2 regions of the Brevundimonas sp. FV1ye29L genome follow, and region 1 is predicted to be linked to the other one. Evidence: predicted binding sites of a transcription regulator. Region 1 holds the regulator's gene; the other holds the start of a gene.
The links. The regulator HrcA, encoded in region 1, represses chaperone genes, less so after heat shock. The targets are predictions, from matches to a motif close to GTTAGCANTCNNNNNNNNNGANTGCTAAC.
Positions count from the first base shown of each region.

Region 2: groES (co-chaperone GroES) is a predicted target of HrcA. The motif match lies at 2,261-2,289, and genes of this name have one in related genera.

Region 1 covers NZ_CM178730.1:185,328-189,536, forward strand. Annotated here, with positions in the region: gene ACW17W_RS00970 (S8 family peptidase) at 1-1,175, shown strand, start outside; gene grpE (nucleotide exchange factor GrpE) at 1,172-1,768, opposite strand; gene hrcA (heat-inducible transcriptional repressor HrcA) at 1,810-2,913, opposite strand; gene rph (ribonuclease PH) at 3,017-3,757, shown strand; gene ACW17W_RS00990 (hypothetical protein) at 3,841-4,209, shown strand, end outside.
Region 2 covers NZ_CM178730.1:2,999,744-3,003,952, reverse strand. Annotated here, with positions in the region: gene ACW17W_RS14780 (hypothetical protein) at 1-29, opposite strand, end outside; gene ACW17W_RS14775 (tetratricopeptide repeat protein) at 225-1,679, shown strand; gene ACW17W_RS14770 (DUF2141 domain-containing protein) at 1,648-2,082, opposite strand; gene groES (co-chaperone GroES) at 2,348-2,632, shown strand; gene groL (chaperonin GroEL) at 2,688-4,209, shown strand, end outside.

The sequences.
Region 1 (4,209 bases):
TCCCGACCAGCGAGCCGGGGTCCTTCGTCGGCTCGGCGTTCGGCGACGCCTTCCGCACCCAGACGGCCCTCGAGACGATCGGCCATGACGAATACGACCGGCTGTTTCGCATCAATCTCGGCGGGGCCTATCCGATGGCTCCCAGCCGGTCCTGGCAGCCCGGATCGGTCGATCCCCGCCGCCGGGTCCAGACCGATATGGCGGGTCCCGGCGGCGCCCGACTGTCGCTGATCGCGACACAGCCGGTCGAACTGCCCGAGACGGTCGTGCCCCGTCGGGGTCTGACCGACTCCCCCTGGCGGGGCGATGAACCGCGTCAGGAGGTCATGGTCGGGATCCAGGCCGGGCGGACGTCCTTCTCGGCCTGGCAGGGCCAGGGCGGGGCCGATTCGCCGTTCCATGCCGGGGCTGGTGATGGCTTCGCCGCCCTGGCCCAGGCCGATCGGGCCATGCAGGGCGTTGTCGATCTGGGCTCAGGCTTCGCCCTTGCGGCCGAGGCCGGGGGCGGCGACCGGCGGGCCCTGTTGCGCACCGTCGAACGCGACGCCTCGACCTATGGCCGGGCCAGCCTGGTCTGGCGCGGCCGCGAAGGCGGGTTCGGGATCGGCCTTGGCGCCCTCGACGAAAGCCTGGCTCCCCTCGGCGGATATATGCCGTCGCGCTCGGACCTGGCCCTGCCGTCACAGACGGTGTTCTACGCCTTTTCCGGGGATTGGACGTTCGGTATGGGTCGCCTCAGCGGCGAGGTGGGGCAGGGGGAGACCCGGGTTCTGGGCCGGTTCCTGTCCAGTGACGGCGACCTGGTCAGCCGTTCGTGGCGGCTGGCCTGGGATGTCGACTGTCCGGCTGCGGCCCGGCGGGGGATCTGGAGCGGTCTGCTCGGCTGCCACCGGCTGACGTTCGGCTTGTCACAGCCCCTGCGGCTGGAAGGGGGAGCCTTCAGCGCCCTGCTGGCGGACATCCCCGCCGAGTATTTCGACGCCCCGACCTTCTCCATGCGACGCTTTGACGCCCGGCCGTCGGGACGGCAGATCGATTTCACCATGGCCACGGAACGCCGGTTTGGCGATGGATCGGTCTTCACCCTGCAGGGGGTGATCAGCCGTGAGCCGAGGCATGTGACCGGCGCCGATCCGGAGTTCGCCCTGATCGGCGCCTGGCGGAGAGGGTTTTAGGCCTTGCCGTCGTAGGCGTCGCCGGTGGTTTCGGCCGGGGCGTAGGCGGCGGCCGCAGCCCTCGCGCCGGAGCCCTTGGCGGCGACCACCACCATGGCCGGGCGGATTGTCCGGCCGAACAGGGCATAGCCGGCCTGCAGCGTCTGGATGACCTGCCCGCCCTGCACCGTCTCGGACGGCTGCTCCATCATGGCCTGATGGACGTGCGGGTCGAAGGCCTCGCCCGCCTCGGGGGCCACGCGGCGCAGATTGTTGGACTCAAAAGCCGTCAGCAGCGACTTCTGGGTCAGCTCCATGCCGGTGACCAGGGCGGCGGCGGCATCGCCGACGTCCCGGGGCGCGGCCTGGATGCCCCGCTCCAGATTGTCGGCCACGCCGAGCAGGTCCTTGGCGAACCGCTGGATCGCATAGGCGCGGGCGTCGTTCGACTGGGTCTCGGCCCGGCGTTTCACATTCTCGACCTCGGCGATGGCGCGCAGGGCGCGGTCCTTCCACTCGTCGCGCTCGGCGATGACCTGATCGAGGGGGGCGAGGTCGCCGTCGGCTGCGGCGCCTGCGTCTGCATCGAGAATGGCGTCGGCCTCGGCCTCGATGGCGTCGAGTTCAGCCTGGGTCGGGTTGTTTTGGGTGTCGCTCACGTGTCGTTTCCGTCCAGCATTCGCCCCAGCACCCGGGCGGTGTAGTCCACCAACGGTATGATGCGGGCGTAGTTCAATCGCGCAGGGCCGATCACGCCGATGGCGCCCAGGACCCTTTGTCGGCCGTTCATATAGGGCGCTGCGATCACGGCGGAACCCGAAAGTGAAAACAACCGTGTTTCCGCCCCGATGAAGATGCGGACGCCCTGGGCCGAGCGGACCCCGTCCAGCAGGCCGATCAGCTGTTCCTTCTGCTCCAGATCGTCGAACAGGATGCGCACCCGGTCGAGATCGGCGGCGGTCTCGGGGTCCTGCAGCAGGTTGGCGCGGCCGCGCACGATCAGGGCGCGCTCGCGCTCGGCGCCGCCGGACCAGGCGGCCATGCCGTCCTCGACGAGGCGGGCGGCGGCGGCGTTGAGCTCCAGCCGGGCGGCGTCCAGTTCGGCGCGCATCTCGGTGCGGGCCTCGGCCAGGGGGCGGCCCTTGAGCCGGGCGTTGAGGAAGTTGGAGGCCTCCTGCAGCGTCGAGGGGGTGACGCCTGCGGCCAGGGGCATGAGCCGGTTCTCGATCGTGCCGTCGTCGGCGACCAGCACCGCCAGGGCCTGACCCTGGCCCAAGGCGACGAATTCGACGTGTTTGACCCCGGCGTCCCGCACCGGGCTGGCGACGATGCCCGCCCCGCCCGCGAGACCGGACAACAGGGCCGAGGCCTCGTTCAGGGCCTCCTCGAAGCCGCCGCCGCGGCCCGAACGGACCGCCAGCCGGGCGTCGATCTCGCGCCGTTCCTCCTCGCCCAGATCGCCGATCTCGAGCAGGCCGTCGACGAACAGGCGCAGGCCGGCATGGGTGGGGATCCGGCCCGAGGAGGTGTGGGGCGAGGCCAGCAGGCCCGCCATCGTCAGGTCCTGCATGGTGTTGCGGATCGAGGCCGGGGACAGGGAAATTCCCGTCATCGACAGGGTCCGGGACCCGACGGGCTCTCCCGTCTCCAGATAGCTTTCGACGATGCGGCGAAAGATGTCCCGGGCCCGCTGGTCCAGCCCTGTCAGGCCGGCGTAGTTCTGTCCGGGGAAGGGGGTGGAGACGAAGGGCGGGGTCAAGGTCGATCCGGGGCCGGAGGCGCGATTGCGGGGTCATGCGCGATGGACGCGCCCGCCTTCATACACGATAAGCACGGCCGCCACCCCTTTCCAGGACGATCCGATGACCGCCTCCGCCAGACCCTCCGGCCGCACCCCCGAACAGCTCCGCACCGTGACCCTGGAGACCGGCGTCAACCGCTATGCCGAGGGCTCCTGCCTGGTCTCGTTCGGCCATACCAGGGTTCTGGTCACGGCCTCGGTGGAGGAAAAGGTCCCGGGCTGGATGCGCAACTCGGGTCAGGGCTGGGTGACGGCCGAATACGGCATGCTGCCGCGCGCCACCCATACGCGCGGACGGCGCGAGGCGGCGGCGGGCAAACAGTCGGGCCGGACGCAGGAGATCCAGCGACTGATCGGCCGCTCGCTGCGGGCCGTGGTCGATCTGAAGGCCCTGGGCGAACGTCAGGTGCTGATCGACTGCGACGTCATCCAGGCCGACGGCGGCACCCGCACCGCCTCGATCACCGGGGCCTGGGTCGCGATGGCCTCGGCCTTCGGCTATCTGCGGGCTGAGGGCGTGCTGGCGGCCGATCCGATCCTCGATCAGGTGGCGGCCATTTCGTGCGGCATCTTCAATGACGAGCCGGTCGCCGACCTCGACTACGAAGAGGATTCCAATGCCGAGGCCGACGGCAATTTCGTCCTGACCGGTTCGGGGACCATCGTCGAGATTCAGGCGACGGGCGAGAAGCGCGGCTTCAGCCGGGGCGAGTTCGACCGCCTGTTCCAGCTGGCCGAGGCCGGTTGCGCCGAACTGTTCGTCAAACAACGGGCGGCGGTCGAGGCGGCGCTGAAGGGCTGATCGTCCCGACCGTCGCCCGGAACGGGCGGCTTGCGGGCCGCGCTCAACGGCGCATCATGCGGCGAAACTCAGGAGGCGGGCGGATGCGATCCCTGAAGATGCGATCCTTGAAGACGACGGCGATGGCGGGCCTGCTCCTGTCCGGAGCGTTGATGGCCTGCAGTCCCAGGCCGGAGGCGCCGTCAGCGCCCCCCTCTCCGGCGGCGGCGCCCTCTGCTCCGGCGGAGGCCCGGCCGCCACGCGCGCCGGTCCCGCCCGCGCAGGTCGAAATTTCAGAGACGCCCTGCCGTCAGGCGATCGGCGAGCGGGCCTCGGCCCGGCTGGTCGAGCGCTGCATCGCCGTCAGCCCGGCCACCCGGCCGCCCTGCAACGCCGCCAACCCCTGTGACCTGATCCAGGGCGAGATCGACCGGTCGTGCAACCAGTACGGGCCGGACGAAACGCGGCCGGGA
Region 2 (4,209 bases), 500 kb from region 1:
GCGGCTGCGGTTTTCGAGAATGTCTTCATGGCTGTCTCCTTTGGCGACAGGGTGACGGCGATGCGCCGGTCCGATGGGTAGAGGTGTAGCTATCCCCGGCTGAACGGGCTGCGAGGGCCGTGTTCATCGCCCGTTCATCGCGCGGGGCTTGGCCGAGTTCGCAGCCGAGTGTCGCACTTGCCGCCGCGACGCCCCGCTCCTACGGTCGGAACGGGAGAAACGGCATGATGGCGGCAGGCGTGCGCAAGGGGAAGCAGGGGGCGGTGGTCCTGGCCGGCCTGGCCATGGCGGCCCTGCCCCTGACGCCCGCCATCGCCATGCCGCTCTCGACCCTCCCGACGCCGCCCGCAATCCAGACGGAGCCTGCCGCGTCTGTAGAGGCGGAAATCGCGTCGATTGCCGTCGCAAATGCCGATCCGGCGGCGGCGGCCGACGCCCTGATCGCGGCAGCGCGACGACGGTTCGCGGAGGAAGACCTGCCGGGCGCGCGCCGCACGCTGGATGCGGCCGTCGCCCTGGCCGAACAGGATGGCGCGACACCGCAACTGGCCCTGTCCCGGGCTCTGGGCGTCCGCTCGCGGCTGAATTTCGAGGCGGGCGATTATCCGGCCGCCCATGCCGATGTCGACCGGGCGCTGGCGATCCGGCGGTCGGGACCAGACCCGGATCCGGTTGAAATGGCCAGCCTGATCTACGACCAGGCCCGAGCCTTCGACGCCCAGGGGCGGAACGAACAGGCCGAAGCGGCGGCCCGCGAAAGCTATCTTCTGCGGCGCGCCCATCTGGGTCAGGTGAATGAGAAGACGGCGGATTCCCTCAACCTCTATGCCAACGCCCTGACCGCCCAGGGACGGCACGCCGAGGCCGATCCCGCCTACCGGCAGGTGCTGGGCATGTACGAGGTGCTCTATGGCCCCAAACATTCCCGCGTCGCGATCGTGCTGTCCAATCTGGGCAACAGTCTGCGGCGGACCGGGCGCGGCCGGCAGGCCAACGCCCTGTACCGGCGTTCCGTGGCTATCGCCGAGGTGGCGGGCGACAAGGTGCTGCTGGCGCAGTGCCTGAACAACTATGGCTGGTACCTGCATACCCAGGGCGACGGGCGAAAGTCCGAGACCCAGTTCCGGCGAGCGCTGCCGCTGGTCCTGCAGATCGTCGGACCTGAGCACGCCTTCGTGGGGGTGTTGCACGCCAACATCGGCTTCGCCCTGATGGACCAGAACCGGTTGGCCGAGGCGGAGCCGGCCTTCGCCCGGGGGCTGGACCTGCTGGAAAAGGGCAAGGGGAGCAACAGTCCCGACCTGGTGGAGACCCTGAGCGGCTATGCCCTGACGCTGGCGGCGCTGCGGCGGCCTGACGAGGCGGAGGCCAACTACCGGCGGGTCCGGGCGATCACCGCCGACCGGCTGGCGCCCGCCCACCCCGAGGCCCTGAAAGGCGCCGACGTCTATGCCGCCTTCCTGTTGCAACGAGACCGGCCCGGCGAGGCCCTGGGAGAGCTTCGCACCGCCCTGGGCCAGTTAATCGCGCGGTCGGCGGACGGCCGGGACTGGCGCACGACCGTCCGGGGCGCCGGGCCGCTGTTCGAGCGCCGGGTCGAGGCCAGCTGGCGGCTGGCGGCGCTCGAACCGTCTCCGGCTCCGGCGGCTATTGCGCCGGATAAAGCATTGACGCCCTGAGGCTGACGGCGCCCGTGGCGGGTACGGCGAAGCTCACCTGGTCGAACAGGGGGGCGGCGCGAAGGGTTTCAGCCTTCAGCATCGTCCGGCCTTCGGCGGGCATGCCGCCCTGGATTTTCATGACGCTGTCGTTGTCGACGTCATGCAGGACGGACACCGAATATTCCCCTGGCGCGACATTGCGGAAGGTCACAGTGCGGGTTCCGGCCGCCGGATCGGCGATGACCTCGCCATAGGCTCCCTCGTTCTTCAGAAACTGGTCGCGGGATTGCAGGCCGATCAGCAGGCGGCCGCCACGCGCCTGAATGCCGTCCAACGTCAGGGTGACGTCGGTCGCCATGGCCGGGGCGGCGGCGGCGAGTGACAGGGCGGCGAGAGCGGCGGAAAGGGAAAGGCGGGTCATATCGGTCTCCGATGATGCAGCGGGGTTGCTGCCTGCAGTGAACTTTGCAACATAAAGCACACTGCGTCAATGCAGCTTCAGTGGGGTGCCCACCCGAGCGTTGTCGCCGAAAATTCACACGCGCGGATCGACGGGCCGAGCTTGACGCCTGTCGCCCCGGTCCCTACTTCCACGGCGCGTTAGCACTCGCAGGCGTTGGCTGCCAAAATGCCAACCCCGGGCGCGAGCGAGGAAACTTTTGAAGTCTCAATCGGAGAATACACAGATGGCGTTTCGTCCCCTCGGCGATCGCGTGCTGGTCAAGCGCGTTGAAGAAGAATCGAAGACCAAGGGCGGGATCATCATCCCCGACACGGCCAAGGAAAAGCCCCAGGAAGGCGAAGTGATTGCGGTCGGCCCCGGCGTCCGTGACGACAAGGGCGTCGTCAATGCCCTGGAACTGAAAGCCGGCGATCGCATCCTGTTCGGCAAATGGTCGGGCACCGAGGTCAAGCTGGAAGGCGAAGACCTGATCATCATGAAGGAATCCGACGTTCTGGGCGTGCTGTAAGCCCCCTCACGTTTCGACCTTCCTCAACGAAATCAATATTTAGGAGCTGCCCTCAATGGCTGCCAAGATCGTACAGTTCAACACCGATGCGCGCGACAAGATGCTGCGCGGCGTCAACGTCCTCGCCAATGCCGTCAAGGTGACCCTGGGTCCCAAGGGCCGCAACGTCGTGATCCAGAAGTCCTTCGGCGCCCCGCGCTCGACCAAGGACGGCGTGTCCGTGGCGAAGGAAATCGAGCTCGAGGACGCCTTCGAGAACATGGGCGCCCAGATGATCCGCGAAGTCGCTTCGAAGACGAATGACAAGGCGGGCGACGGCACCACCACCGCCACCGTCCTGGCGCAATCCATCGTGCAGGAAGGCCTCAAGGCCGTGGCCGCCGGCATGAACCCGATGGATCTGAAGCGCGGCATCGACAAGGCCGTCACGGCCGTCCTCGCCGACATCAAGGCCTCGGCCAAGAAGGTCGAGAACAACTCCGAGATCGCCCAGGTCGGCACCATCTCGGCCAATGGCGACGCCGAAGTCGGCGAGATGATCGCCAAGGCCATGGACAAGGTCGGCAACGAGGGCGTCATCACGGTTGAAGAGGCCAAGACCGCCGAGACCGAGCTGGACGTCGTCGAGGGCATGCAGTTCGACCGCGGCTATCTGTCGCCCTACTTCATCACCAACGCCGACAAGATGGAGGTTCAGCTCGAGGAACCCCTCATCCTGCTGTTCGAGAAGAAGCTGACCTCGCTGCAGGCCATGCTGCCGATCCTGGAAGCCGTGGTCCAGTCGGGTCGTCCCCTGCTGATCATCGCCGAGGACATCGAGGGCGAGGCCCTGGCCACGCTCGTCGTCAACAAGCTGCGGGGCGGCCTGCGCGTCGCCGCCGTCAAGGCCCCGGGCTTCGGCGACCGCCGCAAGGCCATGCTGGAAGACATCGCCGTCCTGACCGGCGGCCAGGTCATCAGTGAAGACCTGGGCATCAAGCTCGAGAACGTCACCCTCGACATGCTGGGCAAGGCCAAGAAGGTCACCATCACCAAGGACGACACCACCATCGTGGACGGCGTCGGCGGCAAGGACGAGATCGAGGCCCGCATCGGCCAGATCAAGCGCCAGATCGAGGACACCACCTCGGACTATGACAAGGAAAAGCTGCAGGAACGTCTGGCCAAACTGGCCGGCGGCGTGGCCGTCATCCGCGTCGGCGGCTCGACCGAGGTCGAGGTCAAGGAGAAGAAGGACCGCGTCGACGACGCCCTGAACGCCACCCGCGCCGCGGTTGAAGAAGGCATCGTCCCCGGCGGCGGCATCGCCCTGCTGAAGGCGACCAAGGCGCTGGAAGGCCTGCAAGGCGATAACGCCGACCAGACCGCCGGCATCGCCATCATCCGTCGCGCCATCCAGGCCCCGATCCGTCAGATCGTCGAGAACGCCGGCGTCGAAGGCTCGATCGTGGTCGGCAAGGTGCTGGAAAACAGCTCGCCCACCTTCGGCTTCAACGCCCAGACGGAAGAGTACGGCGACCTGGTCGCCATGGGCGTGATCGACCCGGCCAAGGTGGTCCGCACCGCCCTGACCGACG